Gemmatimonas phototrophica: one gene and its partner. The protein of the gene in region 2 interacts with the protein of the main gene of each other region in a pairwise test. Links are inferred from orthologs where the notes say so. Each region holds a gene or a part of one and is shown on either strand. Other genes may lie near its edges. The genes, in order: GEMMAAP_RS04425 and groL.

The links.
Region 1: the proteins of groL (region 2) and GEMMAAP_RS04425 interact in binary tests that used the Escherichia coli proteins (3 or more experiments, as listed by UniProt). The link is inferred for Gemmatimonas phototrophica from one-to-one orthologs.

Annotation. Positions count from the first base shown.
Region 1 is NZ_CP011454.1:1,044,308-1,059,654, reverse strand. What follows is about bases 207-3,070. They hold GEMMAAP_RS04425 (ABC transporter ATP-binding protein), read right to left. Parts: upstream 2,109-3,070; coding sequence 1,305-2,108; downstream 207-1,304. Other genes in these bases: GEMMAAP_RS04420 (sigma-70 family RNA polymerase sigma factor), read right to left, coding at 2,261-3,070; GEMMAAP_RS04430 (NUDIX hydrolase), read right to left, coding at 742-1,296; GEMMAAP_RS04435 (helix-turn-helix transcriptional regulator), read right to left, coding at 207-730. In the rest of the region: more of GEMMAAP_RS04435, read right to left, coding at 1-206; more of GEMMAAP_RS04420, read right to left, coding at 3,071-3,148; GEMMAAP_RS19950 (exo-beta-N-acetylmuramidase NamZ family protein), read left to right, coding at 4,318-6,093; GEMMAAP_RS04385 (cyanophycinase), read left to right, coding at 6,167-7,219; GEMMAAP_RS04380 (DNA polymerase domain-containing protein), read right to left, coding at 7,197-9,638; GEMMAAP_RS04375 (hypothetical protein), read right to left, coding at 9,605-10,105; GEMMAAP_RS04370 (flavin monoamine oxidase family protein), read right to left, coding at 10,111-11,178; GEMMAAP_RS04365 (L-2-amino-thiazoline-4-carboxylic acid hydrolase), read right to left, coding at 11,184-11,687; GEMMAAP_RS04360 (response regulator transcription factor), read left to right, coding at 11,820-12,314; GEMMAAP_RS04355 (DUF4199 domain-containing protein), read left to right, coding at 12,419-12,973; GEMMAAP_RS04350 (hypothetical protein), read right to left, coding at 12,994-13,494; GEMMAAP_RS04345 (glycosyltransferase family 2 protein), read right to left, coding at 13,518-14,315; GEMMAAP_RS04340 (zinc-dependent metalloprotease), read left to right, coding at 14,468-15,347. UniProt on the Escherichia coli protein: Part of the ABC transporter complex MlaFEDB, which is involved in a phospholipid transport pathway that maintains lipid asymmetry in the outer membrane by retrograde trafficking of phospholipids from the outer membrane to the inner membrane.
Region 2 is NZ_CP011454.1:2,017,868-2,033,206, forward strand. Bases 1,796-4,651 are described here. They hold groL (chaperonin GroEL), read left to right. Parts: upstream 1,796-2,335; coding sequence 2,336-3,967; downstream 3,968-4,651. Other genes in these bases: GEMMAAP_RS08380 (co-chaperone GroES), read left to right, coding at 2,021-2,308; GEMMAAP_RS20300 (hypothetical protein), read right to left, coding at 4,122-4,571. Also shown: N-acetyl-alpha-D-glucosaminyl L-malate synthase BshA, read left to right, coding at 1-209; undecaprenyl-diphosphatase UppP, read left to right, coding at 206-1,015; GEMMAAP_RS08375 (biotin--[acetyl-CoA-carboxylase] ligase), read left to right, coding at 1,039-1,770; GEMMAAP_RS08390 (hypothetical protein), read right to left, coding at 4,667-5,227; GEMMAAP_RS08395 (COG1470 family protein), read right to left, coding at 5,239-8,349; GEMMAAP_RS08400 (fimbrial biogenesis chaperone), read right to left, coding at 8,771-9,550; GEMMAAP_RS20305 (hypothetical protein), read right to left, coding at 9,589-10,128; GEMMAAP_RS08410 (hypothetical protein), read right to left, coding at 10,263-10,808; GEMMAAP_RS08420 (hypothetical protein), read right to left, coding at 11,535-12,050; GEMMAAP_RS08425 (hypothetical protein), read right to left, coding at 12,050-12,601; GEMMAAP_RS08430 (hypothetical protein), read right to left, coding at 12,628-15,339.

The DNA of each region.
Region 1 (15,347 bases), 960 kb from region 2 along the record:
CCCCCACGAGCCGCTGGGTGGTACTGGAGAGATGGGACGAGCTGGCAAAGCCCAGCACCTCGGCGACGTCGCGCACGTCATAGCCGGAGTTCTTGGAGAGCTCGGCGGCCGCCAGCACCCGCACCAGGTCGATGACCTTCTTGAGGGTAGGCGCCTGCCCCACGGCAAAACTGCGCGAGAGGTGCTCGCGGGACACGCTCAGTTCCTTGGCCAGCTGGTCGGTGCGCACGGGGCGACCGGCGCGCTTGACCACGCTCTGCCAGACGGCAATCTGGAGGGGGGTTTCGAGGTGCAGCGTGGCCGGGGGCGTACTGAGGGCCCGCTCGAAGCGGGCCGAAAAGGCTCGGCGGGACACCAGCTCGCGCGCCGCGGCATCGTCCACGCCTTCCACCAGCAGGTCGCAGACGCCGGATTCGGCGGCTCTGGCCACCAGCGGGGCATCGGCCGGCAGCAGCGTGGTGATGAGCAGGAACGGCACACTCGAGAACTCGTCGGCGCGCGACAACAAGCGGTGCGCGTCGTCCCCCGCGCCGGCGTCAATGATCACGGCGTCCACCAACTCCTTGACCAAGTGCGCCTCTACCTCAGCGGCGGTCTTGGCGGCCACCACATGCGCGCGGCGGCGCGGAAAAGCGGCGCGTACCATGTGCCGGGCCCGATCACGCTTGAGCAGCGCCACCACGCACAGCATGGCCGCCGTCGATTCCGACGCTTTGGTGGCAGGGGACATGTCGCGCGAACTCAGGACGCGGAACGCGGAGCCGACGGCACTACAGGCGCCAGCGCCTGCATGGACGCGGGCGGGGTGGCGCGACGCGGCGCTTCGGCCGGATCGAGATTCACATCAACGCCCTGCACCATGGCGTTGGCGCGCAGCAGCACGTCCCGCGCGTTGGCGTACGACACCATCTCGAGGGCTTCGCTGAACGAGGCCCACTTGCAGGCGGTAATCCCTTCGGCGCGCTGCGGAATGGTGTCTTCGGCTTCGGTGCGCATGAGGAAGAAGTGACACACCTTGTGTACCAGCTTTCCGCGAAAGCGAAAGAACCAGTCGATGGTGTCGATCTCCCCGTCGAGCATCACGTTGTGCAGTCCGGTTTCCTCACGGACTTCACGCACGGCCGCCGCGTCCGGCGCTTCGTCGGTCTCGAGGTGTCCCTTGGGAAACCCCCAGTTCTTGTAGCTGTCGCGAATGAGCAGAAACAGCGGTTCGCCGTCCTGCAACCGATACACGACGCCCCCAGCCGAGGTCTCCAGCTTGGCGCGTGGGCGCTTGTGCGGGTCGCGGGAGGGCATGGGCATCATCAGCGATGGGGCGTGGTCGCCACATCGGGCGGCAAGCTGCCCGGCAACCCGGCCACGAGGACCGACTCATCGTCAATGGTAGGACGCCCTTCCACGAACTGCCGCACGAGCGGATCCTTGCTGTGCTGGATTTCGTCCACCGTGCCGACAGCATGCACCTGTCCCTCGTACAACATGGCAATGCGTGTGCCCACGGTATACGCGCTGCGCATATCGTGGGTAATGACAATGCCGGTGACGCCCAACTGTTCACGCATGCGCACCATGAGTTGATCGATGGTGGCCGAGGTGACCGGATCGAGGCCGGTGGTGGGTTCGTCGTACAGGATGTACTTGGGGCGCAGCGCAATGGCGCGCGCGATGCCGACGCGCTTGCGCATCCCCCCCGAGAGTTCGGAGGGCATGCGGTTCTGCACGTCGGGGAGGTCCACCAGATTCAAGGCTTCGGTAACGCGAGTCCCGATTTCCTGTTCGGTGAGTTCTCCCTGCTTGCGCAGCCCCATGGCCACGTTTTCGCCAATGGTCATGGAGTCGAACAGCGCGGCAAACTGAAAGACGTAGCCGATGTTGCCGCGCAGCGCGTAGAGGTCCTTGCGCGAGAGTTGATCGACCCGGAGCCCGTCCACCCACACTTCGCCTTCGTCGGGCTCGAGCAGGCCGACGATGTGTTTGATGGCGACGGACTTGCCGGTTCCCGAATAGCCGATGATCACCATGGTTTCTCCCTCGTTGACCGTGAGGGAGAAGCCGCGGAGGACCTTTTTGGGGCCGAATGCCTTGTGGACGTTCTTGAATTCGATCATCGGATCACAAATATGACGGCTTCGGGCGATTGTGGCTAGTTCGCGACCCCCAAAAACGCAAAACCCGAACTCAGGGCCCGGAACTGATCGGTTCCGGGTTTTGAGTTCGGGTTTCGCGTTGTGCGTGGCCGCGGTGTCGCGGCCGGTGCTGCTTACGCCGCGAAGCTGCTCAGCGCGCGTCCGACATCGCCTTCGCGGAGGCGCTTGAGCGCCCGGTCGCGAAGCTGGCGCACACGCTCGCGGGTCACGCCCAGCATGGAGCCGATTTCCTCGAGGGTGTGCTCGCGTCCGCCTTCGAGGCCGAAGTAGAGGCGGAGCACCTTGGCGTCACGCGGGGGAAGCGTGGAGAGCGCCTGCTCGATTTCGTCGGTGAGGAAGCGGTTCATGGCTTCCTCTTCGGTGTCGGGCATTTCGTCGGCCACGAACCGTTCGATGAGCGAGCGATCGCCATCGGGATCCATCGGCGCATCGAGGCGCACGTCGCCGGTGTTGAGGGCGGCGAGCGACTGCACGACGTCTACGGACAGGCCGGTGACCTGCGCGAGCTCTTCGGGCGACGGCTCACGGCGCAGCTTCTGGCGCAGGATTTCCGAGGCCTTGATGATACGCGAGAGGTCGGCGGTGCGGTTGAGCGGCACGCGAACCGTGCGTCCCTGGCGCGCCAGCGACGACAGAATGGCCTGACGGATCCACCACACGGCGTACGAGATGAACTTGACGCCCTGGTCAGGATCGAACTTCCGCGCCGCGGTGAGCAGCCCCACGTTGCCTTCGCCAATCAGGTCGATGAGCGGCAGGCCGCGGTTCTGGTACTTCTTGGCGACGGAAATGACGAAGCGAAGGTTGCGCTTCACCAGTTCCTGGAGCGCATCCTGGTCACCAGCACGGATCTTCTTGGCGAGCTCGATTTCTTCCGCGGCCTTGAGCAGCGGATAGGTCGAGACTTCGTAGAGGTACTGGTCGAGGATGTCGCGTTCCGGTTCGCTGGGCGCGATGCCCGCGGGGGCCGCGCGACGGCGCTTCCGCTTGACTTCAGTCATGGTGTGCTATGCAACCTCGGGATGAGACATCATCCCTGCAGAGGAGACGAAAAAAGAGCTGCGAAACGGGGGGTCGGCTTGCCAGCCATCGGCGCCGGCACTCACCCCGGATCCCGCACCGGTTGTGCTGGCCCTGCCGAGTATCGGCAGGTTCATCAGCGAACTGGGGGGAGCCATGCAAGATACGCCACCGCGAGCTATTCGCCAGTGCGAGTTCTGCGAGTCTGCTTGACGCCGGACATACACCTGACTAGACTGCGCGGTTCCTGATACCCTGCGGGCACGGACGCTGGTCATGGTTTGTGGTGCGGGGAGGTAAGGGGTGCCGGGGCTGTAGCTCAGTTGGGAGAGCGCTTGAATGGCATTCAAGAGGTCAGGGGTTCGATTCCCCTCAGCTCCATACCCCGATCGGTTCGGTCTGGTGTACTTTCACCAAGACCAAAAGCGGGTCGGCGGTTCCCTCCGGTTTGGGCTGGAGGGGTGAAACGCGGGAATAGCTCAGTTGGTAGAGCACAACCTTGCCAAGGTTGGGGTCGCGGGTTCGAGTCCCGTTTCCCGCTCTGTAGGGCCGATGTCGAGGGTCGTTAGCTCAGTTGGTTAGAGCGCCACGTTGACATCGTGGAGGTCACAAGTTCGAGTCTTGTACGACCCATCGTAGGTGTGGTACCCGGGTGAAAATCAGCGGACGGAGCAGTAGCGACGGCCGAAAAGACTCACTAGGTTGCTGGTCCCTTGCCCTCGTGGCAAGGGGAGTGGGACACGCTGGCAGTAGGTGATACACGATCCGTTGCGCCTGTAGCTCAATTGGATAGAGCATCTGACTACGGATCAGAAGGTTGGAGGTTCGAGTCCTTCCAGGCGCATTTTGAGATCCGAATGGGGGCACGTCATCCGGATCATGGGTGTTGGACAGTCAACGGGGCGTAGCTTAGCCCGGTAGAGCGCGTGCTTCGGGAGCACGAGGTCGCAGGTTCGAATCCTGTCGCCCCGACTGAGATAAATAGAGGCCCGTCAACGATTTACATCGTTGGCGGGTTTTTGTTTTTTGCTCGAACCCGTAACCCTCACCCACAACCCGAAACTGATCAGTTCCGGGTTGTGGGTTGGAGTTTGGGGTTCCGGGTTTTCATTTCAGATTCCCCTCAATTCCTCTGCCCCGCCACACCGCCATGCCGATCCCCCTGCCCCTGCTGGTCGGTTTGCTGACCCTGGCCGCCGTCGTACCCGCCCGCCCCCGCGACCCGGCCGACGACTTCCTGCAGGCGCTGCGGGCCCGCTGCGGCCAGGCCTTCGAAGGCCGGCTGATCAACCCCCAGCCAACCGACAGTGCCATGCTGGGACAACGCCTGGTGATGCACGTACGGGAGTGCGGCGATACGGTTCGCGTCCCCTTTCATGTCGGCGACAATCGTTCCCGGACGTGGGTGTTCACTCGCACGGCCGACGGCGTGCGGCTCAAGCACGATCATCGGCACGAGGATGGCTCGGCGGACGCCGTGACCCAGTATGGCGGGGAGGCCCGTCCCGGTGGGTCGGCGGCGCGCATGGCCTTTGCCGCTGACAGCCTCACCAAAGCCATGATTCCGGCCGCCCGCACCAACGTGTGGACGGTGGACGTCACCACGAGCACCTTCGTCTATCAGTTGGAGCGTGAAGGGACCTCCCGCCGTTTTCGTGTGGAGTTTGATCTCCGCACGCCGGTGCCTCCGCCACCCGCCCCGTGGGGGGCTTCGCGCGACCTCCCGGACGGCCAACCGACGGCCAAGCGTGGCAACGTCATCCCGGGCATCGAAGTGCTGCTGGCCGATTCCCTGCATCTCATCAGGGGCAAGCGTGTCGGCTTGCTCACCAATCACTCGGGGCGCGACCGGAAGGGCACCAGCACCGTCGACCTGCTCTTCAACGCCCCCGGCGTCAAGCTCACGGCACTGTATGGCCCTGAGCATGGCATCCGCGGAGAAGCCAAGGCCGGTGAAAAGGTCGGCAGCGGGGTGGATGCCAGAACAGGCGTCACCGTGCACTCGCTGTACGGTGCGGTGCGGGTCCCCACGCCGGACATGCTGAAAGACATTGATGTGCTGATCTACGACATCCAGGATGTCGGGGCCCGTGTCTACACGTACCAGTGGACGCTGGCCCTGACCGCCGCGAGTGCCGGCAAGCCCATCATCATTCTGGACCGCCCCAACCCCATTCGCGCGGACCGAGTTGAGGGGAACATCCTCGATCTCGCCTACCGGTCACTGGTCGGACAGCACGCGGTCGCACTTCGCTATGGTCTCACACCTGGTGAGTTGATGCGCTACCTCGTGGGCACGAAGGCGCTCAACGCAGACATCACCGTCATTCCCATGCAGCAGTACACGCGGGACCTGTGGTTCGACGAAACCGGTCTGCCGCGAGTCAATCCGTCGCCCAACCTGCGGAGCCTCGACGCCGAACTCCTGTATCCCGGCACCGTATTCTTTGAGGGGACGAATGCCACCGAGGGGCGCGGCACCGACGCCCCGTTCACGCTGATCGGTGCGGATTATCTCACCGATCATGCCGCAGTAGCCAGCGCGCTCAACGCGCTGAGGATGCCTGGCGTGCGTTTTGACACGACCACCCGCACCATCGAAGCCGGCTACAAGTTTGGCGGAACGACCATCCCCATGATCAAGGTGGTGGTCACCGATCGCAATGCGGTTCGCCCCGTCGAAGTGGGGATCCGGATGTTGCGCGCGTTCTACGTCGCGCACCCCAAAGAATTCTCGTGGCGAGGGCAAGCACTGAACGGTCCCAACCGGCGGCGCAGCATCGATCTGCTGGCGGGGACTGACGCGCTGGCCAACGCAGTCGAAAAAGGCACGATTGATGCCCTTCTTGAGGGGTGGAATGCAGACGCGGCCCGCTTTCGTGCGCGGATTCAACCCTACCTGCTCTATCCGGTGGGAACGCGCTAGTGCATTCTTTCGCGGCGCCCGGCGAAATGCCGTCGCGGCATGCCTGTCCATCCCAATCCCTTCGTGCCCTGCCATGACGTCTCGACACTTTGCATACGGGACGCGCCTCGCCGCAGTCGCGCTGCTCGCCGCCTGCCATCAGGACAGTGCATTGCCGACGGCACCCGGTGACGCTCTGTTTGCCAAACAGCCGAGCACCGGGTTTCAGATGTACGTGACCGGCAAGGGCCCGGATGTCACCACGAACGGGGGCAATCGGGCCGTCTACGTGGCCGGCGGTGGCACCGACGATGCCGCCGGCATGAAATGGCTGCTCGCGCAGGGCGGCACACGCACCAGCGGTTCGGGCTTCGGCGACGTCGTGGTGCTCCGGACGAGTGGCAGCAGCGGTTACAACACGTACTTCGCGAAGCTGGGGGCCAACACGGTCACCACCTTTGTCATTACCTCGGTGGCTGGCGCCAACAGTGCCACCGTGTCGAATGCCATTGGGAAAGCCGAGGTCATCTTCTTTGCCGGTGGGGACCAGTCCACGTATGTGAATCTCTGGACGGGTACGGCGTTGCAAAGCGCCGTCAACGCGCGGCTCGGTCAGGGCGCGGCGGTGGGTGGCACCAGTGCGGGGCTCAATGTACTCAGCGAGCACATCTACTCAGCGCAAACCGTGTCCACCACATCGGCCATGGCGCTCGCGAACCCGTACGACCCGTCCATCACGTTTGCGCGGAATCTGTTCAACGTGCCGCAGCTCACGAACACGCTGGCGGAGCCGCACTTCGTGCCACGGGATCGTATGGGACGGCTGTACACCTTTCTCGCCCGGCTTCAGGCCGATGGGAAAGCCAGTGCCCCGCGCGGGCTCGCGGTCGATGAGGGCGCCGGTGTGGGCATTACGGCGGCCGGCACGGCGACCGTCTTTGGAACGGGCAACGGCGCGTATCTGGTAACCACCGCCAGTCGCGGGGCTTCCACCCTGTCAGCCCCGCTCGTCTACGGAGCCATGCAGGTATTGCGGGTCCCCGCGGGCGGCACCTTCAACGCCAACAGCTGGACCGCGGCAGGCACCCCGTACAGTGTGTCGGCCACTACAAGCGGCGTGGTATCTACGTCTGGCCTGTTGTACTGAGCGGTTCCGGTTCCAACAGCTGCCACACGTCATCCTCGCGGGTGGCCACTGGCCGGATGGTCTCCAGTGCCGGCGCAAAGAGCGGAAGCTGCTCGGCGTCGGCAAAGAGCAGGTCGAAGTCGTGGGCATGGAACGCGCGCGCCAATCGCGCGGCAAAGGTCCGGCGCAGCAACGCCGCGTAGTACGCCACATCGTAGTCGCGCGCATCGTGATCGAGCCGTGCCTCGTCTTCCACTTCATCGATCACGCGCCCGGTGCCGTTGGCGCCGCGGTAGACGCGTACACGATCGCCCGGCGCCCACTGCTGGCGCCCGCTCTGCCACAGGGCTTCATAAGCGAACTCCCGGCGCTGCTGGCGTGATCGCGCGTAGGCCTCGGGGGATTTCCGCAGGCGCACGCGCGATGCCACGTCTACCGTGGGCACGGCACGGCCATGCAGCGCCGTCAGCGTGTCGAGATAGGCCGCGCGCACCCCAATGACATCGCCGGCCAGCAGTCGGGCAATGGCGGTACGCAGGAAGGCCTCACCGTACGGCTCTGCGCGGCTGGACCGAAAGGCCACGCCTTTCAGCTGCAGGCGGCCATCGAAGGTCAGCAACGCATAGTTCTTGGCTTCGTGCGACAGCATGGCGGCGTAACGCCCCTCAAACTCCAGCCGAACGAGCGGTGGCAGCAGGGCCGCCACAGTATCCACCATCGCGCGCTCGTCGTGCTCACTCCAGTGGTCGGGGACGCCGAAGTACACCCCATCGGTATCGGCTTCAATGAGCTGAGCGCCACGCTCGGCCAGTGCACGACACATGAGTAACAGCGTCTCCCGGCCACGACGCGTCACCTCGTTGGCGGCGTGCACGTCGGCAAAGCGCGTGAGCCCGTCGCCGGCGGCCAGATACCCGTACGCCGAGTTGACCACGAGCTTCATGGCCGCGCTCATGGCCTCCTGCGTGAAACGTTCGTCCGATCCGGCCGCCGCCTCTTTGGCCCGCTGCTTGGCGTGCAACCGCTGCTCCACCAGCTGGTCCACCAGGAACAGCAACGCCTGCAGCGGATCACGTACCGGGCCAATCCGAAACGCGCGCATGAGCGACGGATACAGACTGGCCACGTCCACCTTCACCACCCGCTGTACCACACCGGCTGTGAACAGATAGAGCGCGGCCCCGCTGTGTACCGTGCCGTCGCCATCAGCGTGCGCGGGCAGCGCGTGCCCCGCCCGCAGATAGGCACGCACGAGCAACGGATCAATGACTCCCGTGGCTGCTCCGGCATCGGCGAGCCGCTCGTAGCGCCGGGGCGCCATGCGCGCGAGCGCAAAGGCGGCGCCCCCCAGAATCCTGGCCAGTCCGGCAACTTCGGTAACGTCCGCGGCGGCGTAGCGCCGTACGCGATCCGGATCGCTGGCGTACACGGCGTGAATCCGATCGCCAGGGATCAGTTCGCGCGCTGGCCCGGAGAGCCCGAAGTGACGTGCCACCGCCTTGAGTCCGTAGCCGGGCAATTCACGCGCCGCAAAGTCGTAACGCCGGACGGCGTCGAGCGTATCGATGCATTCGCGCCCAGGGACAATGAGCCGTACCCGTCGCTCATCAGCCCCATCGCGATCACTCGACACGCCACGCATGGCGGCGCGCTCCACCAGCGCCGTATGGTGCAGCCGCCCAAGCGGCAACGGTACGCGCAGCTGTTTGGCACGCTGCCGCACAAACGGCAGATCGAACCCGTGCAGATTGTGATTCTCAATGACATCGGGATCAAGCTGCTGCACCCGCGTCACGAAACGCCTGAGCAGGTCGGCTTCCGCGTGATCGTCCTGGCCGCGCGCTTCCAGCAGCTCCACATCGCCGTGCGGTGTCCCAACGGCGATGAGAAAAATGCGATGAACACGCGGGTCAAGCCCGGTGGTCTCGAGATCGAACTGCAGCCGTTGCAGTTGCGCGAACGCAAGATTGCGAAAGTAGGTCCGACCGGTTGCCACGAGGTATTGCTCCTCCGGCGGCAGGACGTGTCGCTCGTGTCGTGGCAGTTGCTGCACACGGGTAATGCGTTGCCCGAGGCGCTTGGAGGCCCCGCGACAGATGGCCGTTTCCAACACATTCCAGCGCTCTGCCGACACGGCCACACGCAACGCGCCCGGCCCCGCGAGCTCTCGCACGCGAATGCCGGGCGCGTTCGCGTCACCGTCATCATGCTGGTAGCGCACACCAGCCGCCCGCAGATCGTCAACCGACGACAGCAGGACCCAGGGGCGGAATTTGGCCCTCTCCGTCAGGAGGGCTCCACCGTCGGGCCGTCGCCAGACGGTCGCCTGTCCGGACTCCTCGGCCCACACCGAGACGATGCCGGGGGTGGTGTCCCACCCCCACAGCCATTCGTCTCGCGGAATGGTCAGGCGGTCCAGCGCGAAATGAGGTTCTGCCACGGAATCACGGCCGCCACCAGGACCAGCGTGAGCAGTGTGCCCATGAGGGCCTTCTTGGCCTTGGTCTCGGAGCTCGGCGCCTTCCGTACCATCACGCTGGTGACGGTGGCGGCCACGACGGCCAGCAGCATGAGGGTGGGATGCTCAACGACCAGACGACGGAGCGCCGCGTCCTTCATGGTTGTCCCCATCACTGCGCGCGCGGCGGCGACCGTAGGACTCACGAACCAGAGCACCAGCCCGGCGACAAACTGCAGGTGCACCAGCAGCGTGAGCCGTCGCACCCACGATGTTTGCTCCGGTCCCCATGTGGCCTTGGCGGTGACCGCCTGCACGAGGACCATCAGCCCAATGGCCAGCACCAGCCACGCCAACACGTTATGCACCGCAATCACCGTTCCGTACATCACACCGTCCGTTTGGAGAGACGCTTCACCGGCATCAAACGCCGTGGCCAGTGCTAACAATATGGCTACACAACCAGTCGAGCGGCACGCTCGCCGCTCAGCAGAGCCCCCTCAATGAGGCCGGTGCTTGTTTCCGACGTTTCCGAAACGGCCAGCAGGAGCCGTCCATCACAGTGTGGCGTCCGCAGTAGTGCCGGTGCAGGGTCGGGATGCCGCGGGGGCTCCGTCAGGTCCGCGGGTGTGGCCGCGAACGGAACGTCGGCCCAGTCCCTGATGTGCAGGGCCTGTGGTGTTGCCGCCTCCGGGCCAAAGCACCGCTGCAGTTGGGCCAGAATAGCAGCCTCGAAACGCTCACGGTGTTGGCGCTGGGCGGGCGGCCAGGAGGCAAATCCGAACAGCGCACCGCACGTTTCGGTGGCTGGTGTATGGTCGTGCACTTCGCCCAGCGGGCCCACGCGACTGGCAATGCGGCCGGATAATCCTCGCGCACGCCAGAAGGGGGTTTCGTAGATCGCCACCACCTTGGCCTGCGGCGCCATCCAGGTGGGGGTGTCACGCATCAGGGCCTCGACGAGGGGATCGAGTGGCGGCAAGTCGATCGTGTGGGCGGCAACCCGCAGCGGCGTTGCCAGCACCACGTGTGGCGCGACATATCGCTCACCCCCTGCAGTGATCACACGGAGCGCCCCCGGCTCGTCCTGTTGGATACGGCTCACCGCCGCCCCGGTGTGGAGACTGGTGACGGGCAATCGCGCGAGTAGCGCATCAACCAGCGCGGTCGGGCCGCCCACCAGCCGTGTCATCCCTTCTTGAGACGGCAGCAGGTACCGCTCGGGCGCTGGTGCCCAGCCATCAAGGATGCCATCACCGTCATGGTACTGAGCGAGAGCCGACACATTGAGTTCGGTCATCCACTGCGTCACGGCGGGCTGAAACGCGGGCCAGACCCAGGTGGGACCGAGATCGGCCACCGGCACCGACGACTCGGCATCTCGCACACACTGAATGCGCCCGCCGGGGAGCGAGGCGGCTTCCAGCACTACCGTACGTGCGCCTCGCGCCTGCAACTGCACGGCCGCCGTCAGCCCCGCGAGACCGCCCCCAACGACTACTACATCTGCGTGCACGGGCATGTGGCTCATGCGCTCGCGCGGGGCGCGCGCTTGAGGGTATAGACAAAGTCGCAGTGCGTGGCGCCGCCCATGATGGTCTGGGTGCGGGTGAACGCCACGTCGGGGTTGAAGCCGTCCATCAGCGCGGCATCACGATTGCACGACAGGATGGCACCAAGCTCGGGGATGCCGAGCTCCCGGTACATCTCGGCGTACCGGCACCGTGTGACGTCGAACGCAAAGCGCTCAGTCGTGGACTCCTGCACGGTGATTTGCAGCGCGTCATCCGCTTTCCAGCGATCGAGCGTGCCTTCGAAATGGGCGAGTGAACACCCGCCCACGCTGTTGGCCAGTTGTGCCCCTTGGGCCTCGGCCAGGCCGATGATGACGGACCGGGCGATCTCCTGGACCGCCTCGCGTCCGAACCGGGCACTCATGGCGTCCAGCATGGGGGCGAGCACCCGCGCTTCGATGAGGCGGCGCTTGAGGACGCCAATGGCATTCAGCTCGGCGTCGGTAGGGAGAGGCATGGATCGTCGCGTTGAAGGAGCGAAGCGCGGCAGTAGATTGCTGGCGGTGACCATCTCCAAACTACATCCGGTGCTGAGCAGCCAGGTGGGCCCCCGCATTGGGGTGACTGCCCATGAGCCGTTGGGGCGCGCATGAAAACGGTCCTGCTGTACGGCCTGGTGACCGGACTGGCAATCACCGCCCTGCAAGTCGCGGAGTATCGGTGGCTGGTTCTGACCGATACGGCCTCCGTGTACGCCGGCGTGGTCGCCGTGGTCTGCGTGGGGCTGGGGCTCTGGTTTGGCCGACAGCTCACGTCGCCCCGCGAGCGGGTGGTGGTGGAGCGGGTGCTGGAACGAGTGGAGGTGCCGGTGCCTACTGCCGCCACCGCAACCACTCCCGCCTCCGCGGGGGGCTCGGCCTTTGTACCGAATGCAAACGCCATGGCGCAGCTGGGGATGACGCCGCGTGAATACGACGTGCTGACCCTCATTGCCGAAGGGCTGAGCACGCGTGATATGGCCACCCGGCTGTCGGTGAGTGAGAATACGGTCAAGACGCACACCAGCCGGGTGTTGTTCAAGCTGCAGGCTACGCGGCGGACACAGGCAGTGCAGATGGCCCGCGACGCTGGTCTGCTCCCCTGAACGGGTGATTTTTGGCGGGGAGGCGAAAAATCACCCGTTCGGGTGACGCGCCACCCGTTGGTTCTGCCCAGGATACCGCTTCATTCACCACCACGGAGGTTGTCATGAAGTCGGTCGTCCTGAAGTACGGGTTCCTGGGGGGCGCGGTGCTGTCGGCCATGTTCGCCGCCACGCTGCCATTTCATGAACAGCTCGGCATGGATTATGGCATGCTGGTGGGGTACGCCACGATGGTCGTGGCCTTCACCTGCATCTATTTCGGGGTGCGTCAGTACCGCGATCGCCAGCCGGCGCGCACGATCACCTTCGGGCGGGGTGTGCTGGTGGGGAGCGCCATCATGCTCGTGGCAAGTGCGTGCTACACCGCCACGTGGGAGGCCTGGTACTTTGGCGGCCAGAGCAACTTTTTTGCCGTGTACAAGGCGGCGTCGCTGAAAAAGCTGGAAGCGCGCGGTGCCACGGCGCAGGAGATTGCCGCCATGAACGTCGAGATGGACGAATTCAAGGTGATATACGACAATCCCTTGACCAACGCCGCCATCACGATGCTCGAACCACTGCCGGTTGGCGTGGTGTACATCCTCCTGTCGGCAGCGTTGCTGTCGCGCAAACCGCGTGCGGCGGGCGCCTTGGCCGCCAGTGGAGACGGTACGAGCTGAAGGGAGGAGGCTGTCCCGAGCTATTCCGGAACGCCGCCGCCTGACTGAAGCGTGGCACCACTGCCACCGCTGATGCTCTTGAGCGCGAAGTACACCACACCGGTAAAGACGGCGCCCATGACCGCCGCAAACCCGCGCGTCCGACGTTTGTCCATCGTGCGCTGCTGGGAACGCTCCACCGTACGCCAGGGGACCACCAGTTCGCCGCGACGCCACGGCAATTCATTACCGTCTACCGTCAGGACCGTACTGGGGCGCACGACGACGGCACTGTCCGCCAGCGTGCGCACCGCCACGCCGTCCAGCTGCCGCAGCTCAAAGCCGGCGGCATCGCGCAAACTGCGGGCGCCATCGGCGGTGAAGTACAGCCGGAGATCGGTCCGGGCCGGCACAGACGTATTGGCCAACGGGCGATAGCTGTAGCACCCCGCCAGCAGGCTCACCGCCAGGGGAGCCAGCATGGTGGTGAGGACGTGGGTGCGGGAACGCCGCGCGGATGGACAGGAGCGGAGTGAAGACATGGCGCAACGTTAGCGCTCCGCCATCATTGTGGCGAGAGGGCGTGCACCAACCCCGTCTCGCAGCGTTGGCGACCTTCCCGCAGGGTGGTCTCATAGTGGGCGTCGTTGACGCTGTAGCGATCGCGTGGCGCCTCGGGGTGCCACAGGTGATAGGCCACTGCGCCGAACTTGAAGTTCCGACGCCGGATACCGGCGTGGATAAGTCGCGCCGCCAGCTCACTGTCTTCGCGTCCCCATCCCACGAACCGTTCGTCGTAGCCGTTGACAGAGCGTAAATCGTCCCGCCAGAACGCCATATGACAGCCCCGGGTTCGCCGGTCGGCATCCCGTGGTCCGCCAACGAAGCGCGAAATCCAGGGGGCGTACCACGCGTTCTGCCGATTTCCGAGGCCGCGGGCAAACCAGCGCACCTCATGCCGGCGCGTCCGGAGCAGATCGCTGGTAATCCCGGGCGCCAGCATGCACCGACTGCCTTGCACATAGCTGCCACGGCGGGCGAAACGCGTGTGGGCCGCAATGAACCGCGGGTGCAACACGATGTCGCCATCCACCTGGACGATGTACTCGCCGGTGGCTTGACGGATGGCCTCATTGCGGATGGCGGCGAGCCGGAACCCCCGGTCTTCATGCCATACGTGCCGCAACGGGACCGGAAAATCGGTCTGATGCGCCTTGACCATCAACCGGGTGGCCTCTCCCGACCCATCATCGGCCACCAGGACCTCCGAAGGGAGACAGCGCTGGTTTCGCACGCTGCGCAGCACAATATCGAGCGCCGCCGGCCAGTTGTACGTAGCAATGATCAGGGAAGTCGTGGGCACTATGCTGGAGGTCGGCGTACCGCTGGTGAGGCTGCAGTTGGAACTTCACCGTTCTACGTCGCTCTACCTCGCCTTCTCGACGTCTGTCACACAGTATTGCGCATCTCGTCCCGCTTTCGTGTTCGGCGCCAGTCTCCCTCTGCTTTGCCACCATGCCTGATTTCAGAATACCCGCGCTCGCCCTCGTTGCGTGCATTGCCATACCCGTTGACGGCACGGGCGCCCAACAAACGCCGCCGGTTGGGGCGCAGCCCCCGGTCGGTGTCGGGCCGGCCATCGACGGTGCCGCAGCAGCGCGCCGCGGACCGCGGCCGTACGCTCAGGTCATTCCGGCGCGGGCGCGTACGGAGCGGGGCGGCATTTCGGTGCATCGCGTGGACGACCGGTACTTTTTTGAAGTCCCGGACTCGCTGGCCGGGCGCGATTTTCTCATGGTCACGCGCGTCTCTGGCGTGCCGGCCGGTGCCGGTGGGTTTCTGAGCGCCGGCAGCTCGCTCGCGGAGCGTCTGGTGCGCTTTGAACGCGTGAATGAGCGCATCGTACTCAAGAGTATCAACACCGGTGCCGTGGCCGATGACACGCTGCCCATTGCGCGTAGCGTGGCGCAGAACAACTATCCGGCCATTATTGGCGCCTTTCCCATTGCCGCCTTTGGCAAGGACAGCGCGTCGTACGTGGTTGATGTGACGGATTTCTTTGGCAACGACAATCCGGCTACCAGCGGATTGGATGCGGCCCAGCGACGGGCGTATGGGGTACGCCGCTACGATGCGGCGCGCAGCTACATCGCCAGTGTGCGCAGCTTCCCCATCAACATCGAAGTGCGGCAGGTGCAAACGTTCGACGCCGCCACTCCGCCCCGCGATGCGGATGGGGCCACCGTGACGATGGAGACGCGTCAGTCGATCGTCTTGCTCCCCAAGGTGCCCATGCGCCCGCGTCACGCCGATGCCCGGGTGGGGTACTTCTCGGTGAATCGCGTGAACTACGGCTTGGATGTCCAGAAGGCGGAGAGCGAGGAGTTCATTACCC
Region 2 (15,339 bases):
TGCGTTCCGTGGGGGATGTGGATGGCATGGCCAGTGCCGGCATTGCGCTGCTGCGTGACCATGACCGCTGGAAAACCATGAGCGAAGCGGCTGCGGCAGATGCCCGCACGCGATTCAGTGAAGCGGCCATTGTCGCGCAGTATGAAGCCTTATACGAGCGCACCATCGCGCAGCCTTCTACTCTGCACTCTCTCTCCGATTCGCTGTGACGATTTTTCAGGCCATTGTTCTTGGGGTGGTGCAGGGACTTACAGAGCTCCTGCCGGTGTCCAGTTCTGCGCATCTGGCGCTGACACCGTATCTGCTCGGCTGGCAAGATCCCGGGCTCTCGTTCGACGTGGCGCTGCATTTCGGCACGCTGATGGCGCTCGCATGGTACTTCCGGGCGGAATGGGCGGAGATGACCAGAAGCGCGGTCAGCATTCTTCGGCATCGCCGGATTGAGACCATGCACGAACGGCGGCTGGTATTCCTCATGGTGGCCACCGTGCCCGCCGGCGTTGGTGGCTTACTGCTCAATGATCTCGCGAAGACCACGTTCCGATCGCCCTACATCATCGGTACTACGCTCATCGTCTTGGGCATACTCCTGTGGGCGATCGATCGCTGGAGTGTGCGCTCGCGCAGTATTGAGGAGATAACGCTCAAAGACGCCATCGTGGTGGGATGCGCGCAGGTGCTGGCCCTGGTCCCCGGTGTATCCCGTTCGGGATCAACCATCACGGCTGGACGCTTGCTCCACTTGGATCGCCCGAGCGCGGCGCGCTTCAGTTTTCTGATGAGCATGCCCATTACGGTGGCCGCAGTACTCAAGGAGGCTCCGGAGGCGATCCGGGTCGAAGGATTCTCCCTGCCGTTGGTCTTTGGCGTACTGGCTGCCGCCGTCAGCAGCTGGCTCGCCATCACGGTACTCCTGCGCTACGTGAGCAAGCATAGCTTTGGCATCTTCGCCTTGTATCGCGTGCTGTTGGCCGGCGTCGTGTTCTACACGTTGGCCATCCGCGGTCCCTCATGACGCGTCGCGTTCACAGGTAGCCCATGACAGCCCCGTCGCCCGCACTCATTCACCAAGTGGGGCTCGCGCGTCTCGACTACCATGTGCGTGTCACGTCAACCATGGATGTGGCGCACGACCTGGCGGAGCAAGGCGCACCGGCGGGCACACTGGTGCTCGCGGCAGCGCAGGAAACGGGACGCGGGCGCAGCGGCAAGTCATGGATCTCCGAGCCCAATGCCGGTTTGTGGTGCACCCTTGTGGAACGTCCGCTCGATACGCGCGCCCTCGATGTGCTGGCGTTGCGCGTCGGGCTCGCACTTGCCGAGGCGTTGACGCCGCTGGTTGACGATGTGGTGCAACTCAAATGGCCCAACGATGTGCTGGTGGCGTATCGCAAGCTGGCTGGCGTGTTGATCGAAGTGCGCTGGCGTGATGGACGACCCGAGTGGGTTGCCATTGGTGTTGGCATCAATCGGCGCGTTCCACCGACATTTCCCGACGTCGCCTGTGTTCGTGCCGATGTTTCGCGCGACGCGCTCTTGCTTGCCGTGGTCCCCGCGCTGCGACGTGCCGCCGCTGGAGTTGGGCCACTCACCCAGACGGAATGTCAGGCGTGGTCGGCTCGGGATTGTGCGCTGGGGCGCCGAGTCATCGCACCAGCTCTCGGTACGGTCGGCGGCATTACCCCCGATGGCGGGGTCCAGGTTCTGGACCTGCAGGGCTCGGTGCGAGTGCTGCACAGCGGCTCGCTGATCTTCGCGCCGGACGCCTGACGTCGGCCAATTTGGCAGCGAGATCACTGGTTTTGTCGTCTCGAGTGCCACCTCGGCAAACGGGCCTGCCTATCTGGCTTGATGCTAAGCTGTTGATTTTAATGGGTTTAACAGCTTCGTCCGCCGCTTGACGGGACCCCGTTCCCTGTCTAGGTTATACCTCGTTAGCACTCACCTGTGTTGAGTGCTAATCACAGTGAAGCACATCCTACTGTCCGTCCCCTGACACTGTTTGCAGGAGATCACCCGTATGTCCAAGGTCGCGCCGCTCGCGGATCGCGTAGTCGTGAAGCCGCTCGAAGAGGCGGAGCAGATGCGCGGAGGGTTGTACATCCCCGATACCGCCAAGGAAAAGCCGCAGCAGGGTACCGTCGTTGCTGTTGGCCCCGGCCGCTATGAGAAGGACGCCCGCGTCCCGATGGACGTGAAGGCCGGAGACAAGATCCTCTACGGCAAGTACAGCGGCACCGAAGTGACGATCGAGGGCGAGCAGCTGCTCATCCTGCGCGAGTCCGATATTCTCGCCGTCATCAACTGAACCGCACTCCAACCGTAAAGAGCTACCATGGCTGCTAAAGAACTGCATTTCAACACGGAAGCGCGCGCGGCACTCAAGCGTGGCGTTGATCAGCTGGCCGAGGCCGTAAAGGTCACGCTCGGCCCCAAGGGTCGCAATGTCGTCATCGACAAGAAGTTCGGCGCCCCGACGGTCACGAAGGACGGTGTGACGGTCGCCAAGGAAATCGAACTGGCCGATCCGATCGAGAACATGGGCGCGCAGATGGTGAAGGAAGTCGCGACCAAGACCTCCGACCTCGCCGGTGACGGCACCACGACCGCCACGGTCCTCGCCCAGGCGATTTTCCGTGAAGGCCTCAAGAATGTGACCGCCGGTTCCAACCCGATGGCGCTCAAGCGCGGCATCGAGAAGGCCGTCGCGTCGATCGTCGAAGAGCTGAAGCGCATCTCCGTGCCCACCACGGGCAAGAAGGAAATCGCGCAAGTCGGCACGATCTCGGCCAACAACGACCCCGAGATCGGTAACCTCATCGCGGAAGCGATGGAAAAGGTCGGCAAGGACGGCGTCATCACCGTTGAAGAGGCCAAGGGCCTCGAGACGACGCTGGAGACGGTCGACGGTATGCAGTTCGACCGCGGCTACCTCTCGCCGTACTTCGTCACGGATCCGGAAAAGATGGAAGCCGTTCTCGAGAACGCGCTCATCCTGATCCACGACAAGAAGATCTCGGCCATGAAGGACCTCCTCCCGGTCCTCGAGAAGGTGGCGCAGCTCGGCAAGCCCCTCCTCATCATTGCGGAAGACGTCGAAGGCGAAGCCCTCGCCACGCTCGTCGTGAACAAGCTCCGTGGCACGCTGCGCATCGTCGCCGTCAAGGCGCCGGGCTTCGGCGATCGCCGCAAGGCGATGTTGCAGGACATCGCGACGCTCACGAAGGGGCAGGTCATCTCCGACGAAGTCGGCTTCAAGCTTGAGAACGCGGTCCTCACGGACCTCGGTTCGGCCAAGCGCGTTGTGATCGACAAGGACAACACGACGATCATCGACGGCGCTGGCGAGCAGAAGGACATCGAAGGCCGCGTGAAGGAAATCCGCGCCGCCATCGACAAGAGCACGTCGGACTACGATCGTGAGAAGCTCCAGGAGCGTCTCGCGAAGCTAGCCGGTGGCGTGGCCGTCATCAACGTCGGCGCTGCGACCGAAGCCGAAATGAAGGAAAAGAAGGCCCGCGTTGAAGACGCGCTGCACGCCACGCGTGCCGCCGTCGAAGAAGGCATCGTCCCGGGCGGCGGCGTCGCACTCGTGCGCGCGCAGCATGTCCTCAAGGACGTCAAGGTCGCCGAGCGCGACGAGCAGATCGGTGTCGACATCATCCGTCGCGCCATCGAAGAGCCGCTGCGCATGATCGTGCAGAACGCTGGCGGTGAAGGCTCGATCGTGATCGAGAAGATCCGTACGGCCAAGGAAACGAGCTTCGGCTACAACGCCCTCACGGACGTGTACGAAGACCTCGTGCAGGCTGGCGTCATCGACCCGACCAAGGTCACGCGTACGGCCCTCCAGAACGCGGCGTCGATCGCCGGTCTGCTGCTCACGACCGAAGCGCTCATCGTCGAGAAGAAGGACGACAAGCCGGCGGCGCCGGCTGGCGGCCCTGGCATGGGTGGCATGTACTAAGTCGAACGCCTCGCGTTCAACCGTACCACGCCAAACACAACGGGCACCCCAATCGGGGTGCCCGTTTGTGCATTGATTCATTGATTGATTGATTCGCTCAAGCCATTGGCACGACCACGCGCACACGCGCCACGGCCCGCAGCCGTCAGGCCAGTCAGGGCAGTGGAACGACCCTGAACTGGAGGGCAGATGACAAACCCACCGCGTCAGGACGCTGCGACGTTGGACCACCTGCGGTAAAGCGGAGAGAGACCGGCACACCTGGCGTTGGTGTGGAGCCATCGCCGATAGCGAGCCAAGTCCCGCTCACCGGGAGGCCACTACCGTCCGTCGGCCACCAGCTAATCGGTGCCGTCACACCAACCGTGGGAGCCAGTCGCACCTGCAATTGCCAGCCACTGTTGCTGCGCAGCGTCACGGTGGCACGGAAGCACGTCAGGGGGGCACACCGATCAAGCGGGGCACCGCTTTCGGCGAACACCGGCTGTGTCGGTTCAAGCTTGAAAAACGCTCCGATGACCACACTGGTGACGGTCTCTATCGGCAGGGGCGCGCCGGTCGTCAGTCTCGGCGAAGGCTGGCTGACACCAGCGGCCGGGCTCATGGCCGCCCCCACCACCAAGCACACCGTGGCACATGTAGCGCGACGGCGGGAGACAGGGAGCGGGCGTCCGCAGTGCTGGCACACGGACCATCCCTTCACGGGGGACTCACCGAAAAGGAGACAGGGAGCGTGCAGTTCGCCTCCGACACCGGGCCATCTGTGAGCCAGCCCAGACCGACCCGCAAGAATACGTCACGCGGTTGCCCAGTCGTGAATGTTCCACCACTGAACACGGTTGTTGCCGAGAGACTGACCGGTGTCGTCCGCGTCGCGGAGGTCGTTCCCCATTGAATCGTCGAGGCACTCTTGTTGGTGCAGGAACCGGTCAGCGTTGCACTCAGCGCTTGCATTGAGACGCGCCACGGGGCATTCGACTGCACGAGCAACTGAATCGACCCGCTGGCATTGAACATCCCGGCGGTGTAATCGTCCACGCCAAGCTGCCCGCTGGCTGGCGTAAGGGAGAAACTTGTTCCCGGGGTCACCACCAGACGACGCGTGGCCTGAATGGTCGAACTGATATTCACTTCAAGTCGGCAGGACGAATTGTTCGAGGTGCCGGTGACGCAGGTCCCTTGCGCCAAGGATACGCCCCACGGCGTCACGGCGAGCAGCAGCAGCCCAAGCACACGCATCAGCAGAGGGGTCGTGGACACCGGGGCGCGCCTCATTGTGCTCGCGGGCGAGATGCGGGAGACGGACGCTCGATCCGAGATCGAGGGGCTTTCCGCAACCGTCGCGTCGGTGCCGGCGGAGTGCCCGGCTGCATTCGGACTCCAGGCGAGGAGGCATCAAACGTTTTCACACGAATCGGACGCGCCCGCATGCTGATGGTCACCAGCTCAGGCGTATCCGCGCCACCTATATGCACCACCGGCTCAGCGTCGGACATGCTCAACGGTTCCTCGAGTGTCGAGGCGTCGACGCCAATGGTGTACCGGCCACTGGGTAGTGCTTCCAGAACAAACCGTCCCGCCGTGTCGGCGCGGGCATAGAAGAGGCTCCCGACCGTATCGCGGGCAAACACCACGGCATCGGACAGCATCAGCGATCGCAAACGCAAGCTGTCGCTCCCACCCACATACAGGGCGACCCGAACGGGGCGAACAAATCGCAAAGCAACCGGTTCGCCATAGGTCACGTTCTGAGAGGCGGCGAGCAGTCCCACCGGGACAGTTCGTGCATCGAGGGACTGCTCTCGCTCAGCACAGCTGAAGCGTCCGCTATTGTCCGTCTGCAGCAGACGGGTGCCGCAACGGATGACCACGCCTCCCACCCCACGCTCGTTGCGATCGCGGCGGCCGTTGCCATTGTCATCGCGAAAGACCTGATTGCGTGCGCCCGACATCAGGCGTGGGAGCAAGGTGGTGCGATCCACGCGAAGGGTGTACGCCATGGGGGTGCGGCGACCACCCGCAATCATGTTCATGAACGGGTTGCGCTCCGCGGCCAGGGTAATGGAGAGCCCCATTCGCAAATCCACCGTGGCCGCGGCCCGAGCCGACCAAAACGCTGGTCCGCTCGCGCCAATCTGCAGCCGCTGCACCTCGCCTTCAAACGACAATGGCGATGAGAGGCGCGGACGCACCCGCTCGGCACGAATGTGCAGTGACTGCTGCGCTGGAAGATTGCCCGCTGCCGCCGAGAACTGCTGATAGGTCCAGTTGGCCTGCATCGTGCCGTGGGCAGTACCCCGGAGCAACGATACCGAATGATCCAGACGCCACTGCCGCGATTGCGTGTTGAAGGTACTGTCGGCGAGCGCACGGTCGATGCGCGACAGCGACGAACGTGTAATGACTGATGTCCCAAGCAGGGTGTGGGACCACATGCCGCCGCCGCTCACTTCCGTATTTCCCAGGCGCGTGTTTTCTACGGTTGAACGGAAGGTGCCCCCGCGGAGGTCAAGACCTAAGGTCCCGAATCGTGGCAGATCCACGGCAGGAGCCACCGACCACCCGCCGTTGTGCAGCGCACCCAGCAAGGGATTCGCATCACGTTGCCGCCAGCCGTTCACGGCCACAAACCCGCGTGACCCCAACGACCGCGATGCGGCGAGGCTCACCTCGTCTGTGGCCCGCGCGAAGCCGGCAGATCCGCCTGGCGCGTGAAGCACTCGTGCTTCCACAAAGGAGCGCGCGCCGGTGCGCTGGAAGGTGCTGGATACGCCCACGCCGCGCTGCAGACCAGCATCCCGATAGGCAACTTCCGTCTGCAATTGTGATCCACCGGCCTGCCCGATACCGGTCCGCACACCGTACGCCGTCAGGGTCCGACGCGTAAACTCATCATTGAGTCGGCTGCCAAACGCCGAGGCACGGAATCGTGATGAGGTAAAGCCCATCTCGGCACCTTGCAGACGCCCTGCGCCAATGGGGAGCAGGGAAGTGCTCATCGTCGTCCCGAGAGGGCGCAGATCGAAACCGCGGAGTACCAGACCGGCGCGTTCGATCGCCACCGCACCACCCAGTCCCGCCAGGTTGTAACCGCCGAGTTCTGCTTGCGGCACCATGGCGCTACCCGCCTGGATGTGTAACGCCGGGTGCCGAAGCTCAAGAACCGGCGGACCGGTCAACATCCCCGAACGCGCCAGCAGCATCCCACTGGTCCCCGATGCGTCGAGCGCACCGGCATAGCTGAGTCGCCCATTGAGGATCGTGGAATCACTCAAGTTGCCGGCAATCCCAACGGCATAGGCAGTCGCCCCCGGTTGACCAGCGGTGTGGCCACTGATCACCGAGGTGGTGACTCGGGTGCCCGCTTGCTCCCGGGCAAAATCACCCATGACATCCACCTGCAACTGGACCGTCGTGTCCCGCTCCCCGGGGCGCACCAGGCGCACGGGAAGCATGACCAGACCGCTGTTGGCCTGTGCAGGAATCCAGAGGCGCAGCGACACGGGAAGGCTTTGCCCTGGCGCGACGCGCTGGGCGCGACTCGCCGTGCGCACGTCGGCGCGCCAGTTCTGCGGAAGCCCAACGCCAACTGCGGCGAGTTCCTCGACGTTGCCGGCATTGGTCACCCGCAACGCCATCGACGTCCATCGTCCACGCGTGGCCAGCAACGACGTGGCCTCCATGGTAAGGCTGAGCTGGCGCCGGGTTGGCACGTTGAGCTCAATGGGGACCGATGCTGATATGGTACCCACCGAAAACTCCGCCGTGGCCGCGAGCGATCGCCCCGCCGGGGCGCGACGTGACACACGGAACGCCACCAGGATGGCCGTGTCCCGCACCGGGTTGATGCTGCCACTGATGGGACCGAGCACCTGCACATGACGACCGACCACCAGCCGGTAGGAGGCCGACCGCAACGTCATGGCCGCATCCAGGCGCACGGCGGCAGGAATGGGCACCCGAACAACGGTGACCTCTTCACCTTTGGTATCGGCGCGCACTGGGATGGTGCCCGAATCACTGGCCACGCGATATGGCGCCCGCGCGGCGAACGCCTGACCAGCAGACAGGGGCCGCGCCGGGACTGCCGAAACATTCGGGATGCCGTCGGACAATCCCATGGAACTGCGCGTGATACTGCGCGTGACGCTACGCGTGGCAAATGCTGTTTCGGCGTTGTTGCTCCACTGCGCTTGTGCCGCAGAGGCGCTGCCGGCGCAGAGAACGAGCGCGAGGGCAGCACGTTGCCCCAGGAGCCGTACCAGAGGGAAATCGGCCGCGGACATCGTCATCGCCCCTGACGCAACAGGAACCGCATCTCGGTCGACGTCGTACCAATCGGCGTTGTTGCCGGATTCCAGCTCAACGGGCGGCACACCCATACCACAAAGGTGGTGGCGCCGTTGGTTTGCATCAGAACGGGAGCCTGCGAAGCGTTCGGCGAGGAAACGCCCGAAACATCCAGGGGGCAGTCAGCAATCGACGTGGGTGCCGCGCCGCCGATGCGAAGGCGAAGCCCACCTGGCGGTTGCCCTTGTGCACCGAGGGTCACTTGACACGGCGTCCGACCACACTTCAGCACCGATATCGTGAAGCTGCCAAGGACAGCCACGCCATTGGCAAAGTCTGAAGCGGACGGGATTGCTGAAACAGGGGAGTACGTTACGGTGAGACAGCTGTTCGAAATTCCCGCCACGCACGCTTGCGCGTCTGAGACGGAAGGCCGGCCGGCCAGCGCAAACGTGCCCGTCGCTATCGCGACAAGCATGCGGCGCAACGTGACGGGACGGCCGAACACCATGCTCAGCGTACCTCGTGAGTGTACATGCCCGCGGCAATCTCACTGCCGCCGTAGTCCACGACACTGATCAACAGGTACCGCCCCGCCGGTAGCGTGGGCAAAACTGCCGTGGCGTGCATGGTGGCGCCTGGCAGTGCGTACATGGGAGGGAGATCGACCGTCTGCACGAGGCTGTTGTCTTCACGACGAATCTCAATGCGGGCCTTGGTCACGAAATGACGCGCGCCCTTGTTGGCAAAGGCGACAATGGCCACATCCTGATCACGTCCATTCGACTTCGTACGCGCGACCGACAATCCTTCCACTTCGCCATGGAGCGTGAGTCCTTCGGGCGCCACATACACCTTGAGCCCCGAGCGGATGTTGTACAGCAATTGACGCCCATTGGCCTGCGCGCGTGGTGCCGGCGTTTCGACAACCACCAGCGACCAGCATTCCTTGGCCCTCGATGCTGGACCGGTATAATCGATGCGTACGCTTTGTGTTTCCCCAGGCTTGAGCGTCAGCGCCTGCGGAAAGACCTGCAGCGAAGGGGCGCAACTTCCGGGCACGGTACCCGCGGGGAAGAACCGGTTGTTGCCATCGGGGGCTCGATCCCAGTCTTCAAGACGCACTACGGCCTGTGCGGCCGTCTGGCCGTCATTGCGGACGGTCAGGACACCGCTCCGCTGGTCCGTCCCGTCAGGGCGCAGAAACAGATCGAGCTTGTCGATGGCCAGCTGAGCGCTGGCACTGGACGGCACAAGCGCCGTCAGTGCGGCCACCAGAACGAAACGCGGCATGACACGCGACGTACGAAGAGGGGCTGGCGGAGTGAAAGTCATGGGGAAGTGAGCGTAAGGTTCACAGGGAGCGTGTAGGCACCCGGCGGACTGCCGGTCCATTGCCACAGCGTCCGATAGAACAGAGAAATCGTTTGCCCCGCCGTGGCCGGAGCCGCTGTGCCGGACGCGGGCCAAATGGTCGTGGCGCTCGATGAGCTGGTCCACGGACCGCCCGCCGTTCGGGCCCAGCGAAGATCTGCCGACGATTTCGCTGGATTGCTCGACGCGCCGGTGTACTGCCAGGTCGCCGCCGCCGCTTGCACCGTCACCCGGTACGGAGCGTTGGCCAGCACGGTAAGGACTGGACCTGGAGCGTCCTTCAAGCCCGCCGCAAAGTCTGCCGCTGTAAGGGCCGGCACGACGGTGGTGGCCTGACTCAATGACAGGCGAAACACCTCTGGTCGCCCCAGGCGGAGCGTGACCGTCACGGAGCAGGAGGTGCCCCCATTGCAGGCCGCCTGAGCCGATGCGGTGCGCGGAGCGAACGCTCCCAGCACCAGCACCAACCACACAGGGGCAGCAAGGGCGTGCAACATCCTCGACCTATGACGAGTGACGTTCCCCAACAGGAAGCGGGCACCGCACTTCGCGTGCACGATCATGACCGGGCGACCCCGACGACCCGGGCGGCGTCATGCGCGTGTGCGCATGCGCCACCCGGACAATCAGGTCACGGACTGGACAGCGTATAGTTGATCGCCAGCGAGTACGAACCCGGCACGTCGCTGCCCCAGCTGTACAGCACATTGTAGCCAATGTTGACCAGCGAGGCCGAAGTGGCGGCCGTCGACGTGAACACAGTCTGTCCCGCGGTGTTGCTCAGCGTCAGAAAGGTGGACGGGTTGGCCGGCAGGAAAATGCGCAGGTCCGTGGCCGGCTTGGCATAGGGTCCCGACCAGGCGGCGGTGGCCGCCGTTGCCGTTACAGTGACACCGGCGTTGGCACTCACGGTCAATGCCGTGGGGTCCGTGGTGCTCTTGCCACCAGGGGCGCCGAAGTCTTCAGCCGTAGGCGAAGGCAGCGTCGTGGCCGTGGTGATTTCCATGCGCGCCACCCACGGAATCGTGGCCGATACCGTGTTACGGACGAAGCAAGCACTGGCAGCGGCGCTGGGAGTGCCACCAGTGCAGTTGGCGGTATTCGTGGCTTGCGCCTGAGCGGTTCCCGCCAGGACGGTCGACATGGCGACCGCGGCGATGATCCGAGTGACCTTCATCGATCTACTCCGGAAGTAGGGTGTGGTCGGGGGGATTCCCCGTCTGGCTGCCCGGCGTTGGTATGGGGGGGCCGGGAACGTGATAGCCACCTCATAGAAGATCTGCCCCGGTTGTTCGTCACAAAAACTTGAATGCGTAAAAGGTCGTACCCAGCTTCCGGAAAATTGCAGATTCGCGTGATAGCAGTGCCAGCGTTGCTATTGAACAGCCAGCGTCGTCTCCCCACTGTGACGATCATTTCAATCCCGGTCCGGCGCGCCGTTAGTTCGCTAAGTGTATCAATAGCAACAGCTTGCCTACTGTCTGCCTGTCTCCCGTCAACCAGCGAACCCCCCGGTGTCACACCGGTGGAAGGGCAATGGGACGTGTCGGGGCTGTCTGCAAGTGGGGCAGGGGGCACATTTCTGGGGGGCCTCACCCTGCGCAGCACCTCCGCCAGTGGATTTACCGGCTCCTATGACGTCCTGGAAACGTCAGCCCAGGGACAGCAACGACGAGTGGCCGGGCCAGTTGGCGGCCGCATGGCTGGTGCCACGACGGTCGAGTTCGACGTGACGCTCGGCGGCAGTACGCGCCGTCATGTCGCAAGCGTCGTGGGCGATTCGCTGCGGGGCAGTTGGTTCGATGTCGCCACGGCCGGATCCGTGGAATCGTCCGGCTCGTTTCGGGCCATACGAAAAAAGTAGCGCGCCCGTTCGCCGCCGATGGTCTCCGGCAGCGTACCGCTACTGACGAACCAACCGGAATTGCAGGAGCGAGGCGATGTCGAGCTCACTTGGCAGCCGCCCACCTGGTCCTTTGAGTCGTGCACCGTAGAGGGTCACCTCAACCACCTGGGTGCGGGTCGCAGCTCCGCCCTGCAGCACGCTACTCCACACCATTGCGTTGAGATCTGCTACCGGGACGGCCGGAGCATTGATACTGCTGATCGCCAGGGAAAACCCTTGCGGTGGTCCCCACAGCTTGCTCTCCAGGCGCCACGCGGCATTCGCCTTGGCCTGTACCATCACGGAAAAACAGCGCCCTGGTGCGCACTTCGCCCGCTTCGGCGCAATCACCGAAATACCGGCCGTCCGTGCGTCGTGAACGAAGGGCACGGCCATGGAGGCGCTGGAGACTGTCCGAGGCTGGCCTTGCACCTGCTGAACCGGGCGAGACTGGCCCAACAAAGACGCGCCCACCAAGGCGAACGAGACCACCGACACGCCACACACCATCATCACCGCACGGCCATGGCGCATCAGTATGGCTCGACCGTAAAAATGAGAGGGAGCAGGCAGGTTGCGGCAGGTGCGTCGCTGGCCCAATTCAGCCCCACCCGGAAATGCACGGTGCCAGCACCGCCGCCCGTCGGACTCGCCTGGGTGAACAACAACTGGCCTGTGCCGGTACTCGGGAGCGCGTCCGTTGCGGTCGATGTCGTCGTGCCCACGGTAACGGAAGACGCCGGTTTATTGTTGCAGCCGCCAGTCAGGGTCGCAGTTGCGCTGCGCACATAGATGCGGATGTTCGCGTTGGTCCGCCACGTGAGCGTGAGAGGAGACGCCGGAACCGCGAATCCTCGTGCAAAGTCATCGGCCGTGATTATGCCGTTCGCCGGCGCCAGGGCGTACGACGCAGATGGCGCCTCCATCTGTGCCGTCACGGGGATTCTTGCCAGCGGTTCAAAAGTGGCCGAACAGGTGCGCTCACTTTCCTTCGCGAGGACAGTACACGAAATACTTTGCGCTTCGGCCAACGCCGGGAGGAGAAAACACCCGAACACCAGCAGGCGCGTGGCCGCAGGGTGCAAACGTAGAAGTTGGCGAAGAAACCGTCTCATGATTTCGGTGGCATCGGGGCAAGGGTCTTCAGACGCAGGGGACGCGGCCGGACGTCAACAGTGAGCAAGGCTGGTGTCGCTTGCCCGGACACCACGATCTCCGGCGGGGCGCCCACCAGCGTTGCGGGTTCACGCATCGCACCGGGGTCGAAGTCGAGGACGTAATGCCCCGCGGGCAACGCGTCGAAAATAAACCGGCCATCCGTCTCCATCCGCGCTTGCCACCGCGTTCCCTGATCATCGCGCACGCTGAGGATCGCCAGTCGCAATTCACTCGCTGCCAGTCGCGTGGAGTCGGCCGCGGATACCCGCAGCGCGACCACGATCGGCTGGACGTGCTGGAGCGCAACGTCGTGTGGGCCGTCAATGTTCGCAGGGGCGACGAGCCCAAGAGGGACTGTTCGCAAGTCAAGACTGCTGCGCAGATGGCCGGGACAGCTGAACATCCCCTGAAGATCCGTGGTGCTGGCGACCCCGGCGCACTCAATGGCAATGGCTGGAAGCGGTTCATCGCCACCATCAAAGCGTTGATTGCCGTTATGATCGACAAAGACCCGACGCCGCCCGCTGGCCCCGCGCCTGAACTGCGGGAGACGGGCTCGCTGCTCCAGTCGAACGCCATACGTCATGGGCGGTGGGCCACCCGTCAGCAGTCGAAGAAACGGATTGCGATCGGATGTAATCACCACCCGCGTGGTGCCCGGCAGTGGGATCGCCACTTCACTATGCACCATCCATCCGCCAGCCCTGTCGGCCGCCGACAGCGCACGCTGGGCGTCGAGCATGAGTTCCACCGGCCGGTCGAAGAGGTGGGCAATGGTCAGCCGGTCCATCCGGACACTCACGATATCCTGCCGTGCTACCCCCATCGCGATGCCCTGAAAGCCGAGCGCCGCCCACGAGACATCAATCGTACCGCGTGCGTGGCGCACCCCCAGCCTGACCTGATGCTCGCCACGACGCCCGCGCGCATTTCGAATACTGAAGCTGTCAGCCGACGTACGTCGCGCCAGCACGCCGTACGATGTCCGCACCCGGGCGTACCAGATGCCCGTCTGCAGATCCGCACTGATCGCTCCGGTCTGCTCGTCGTTGTGATAGCCAATAGGTCCACTCTGAACGGCAAACGTGGAGCCTCGCAACTCGGCATTGAGAATCCCCCACGACGTGGGCGACCAACTCGGGGTCACAAACCATCCCACGGTTTGCATGCGTCCGATCGCCGAGGCAGCATCATGCTGCAGCCACCCCCCGCTGGCCACCTGCGTAGTGGCTGAAAAACGATGGGAGAGATTGCCGGATGCTTCACTGCCGGCTCTGGCGAAGCGCTGATTCGTCCCGGGTGCATGCACCACGCGCACATCAAACGCCGAGGTCGCCGTCTGCCGTGAGTAGGCGGCCGACGCACCGGCACTTCGTCGATGGCCCTGCACGAATGACGATTGCTCATAGGGCGATCCGGGAAGGGCCAGCGAGCTGCCATCAAGGTTCCCGAGCGACCGCACGGCGGCGGCGGCAGACAATTGCCCGCCGCCGAGGCTCAGGTCAGATCCGTAGAGTGTGAGTGACCTGACGCGTTGCCACATGCGCGCATCATCGACCGCTGCCGCTTCAAGGCCCACTCGGCCACTCCAGACGCCTCGATCCAGATGCGCACCGGCCAATGTCCCGCGGCCGGTGCCCGGCAACCCGTGCATGGCCCGCATCTGGCCAAATGGCACACCACCAAATCCGCCGAGGCGCCAACGCCGACGGTTCCACGATACCTCGCTCCCGTATCCCGCCACGAAGGCTCCCGCGGGATCGCGCAGGCCAACATTCAGCGCGCCCGCGCTGATCCCGCCGGACGGCATCTGGAGCGATAACATCGGAGGCATCGTCAGGAGCCCCGCGCGAGCCAGTCCGAAGGCCGCGGCCTGATCCTGGCTATACCCAAACGTGCCTCGAAGATCGATTTGCACCGAGTCGGTGAGCTGCCCGTGCATTGCGAGACCGTAGCCCGCTGCTGGCGAAGCCGTCGGGGTATGAATCGCCATGCTTGTCAGGTCGACCGTTACCCCCTGCTGAACTTCGGATGGCACCGTGATACTGATGCTCAGCGGGGCCTCCGCCACGACCACCCCTTCGCTGAGCAGGACGACCCGCGAGGGATGGAGGCCAACGGTCGCCCCCGCCGGTATCCGCCAGCGCAACACGGCTTCCTGCGTGCTGCCAGACGGAGCACTCACGAGAGAATCCGTGAGGCTTTTCCATCCGATCGGCAGCCGCAGCCCCAATCGCAGTAACGGCGTGTGATTGCCTTGATTGCTGATGCGGACCCGTACCGAGGCCCAACTGCCGGCGGATACGGCAATGCGCGGTGTTGTCACCACCAGACTCAGTTTGTTCACGCGCGGGACTTCAATGACCACCGCCGTGGTTACGCTTGCCGACGCACTGCGAAAGGTGACCAGTGCCACTTCAGTGCTGCCTGCGTCCTGACGTTGGCTGAGGGCCACGGTCACTGGCACCGACGTGCGACCGCGATCCAGCGGCAGCACACGGTCCAACGCCGGGCCAAGAATTCGGGTGCCGCTGCTTTGCGTTACGCTGTAGCTGATGGCCGCCTGTGCAGAGGCGGCGGCGTCTCCTGGCACAATAGGAACGGGAACGCGCACGACCGCAACACCACCCGGCGCAATGGACGCGGTGATGGGGGCTGTTCGAGT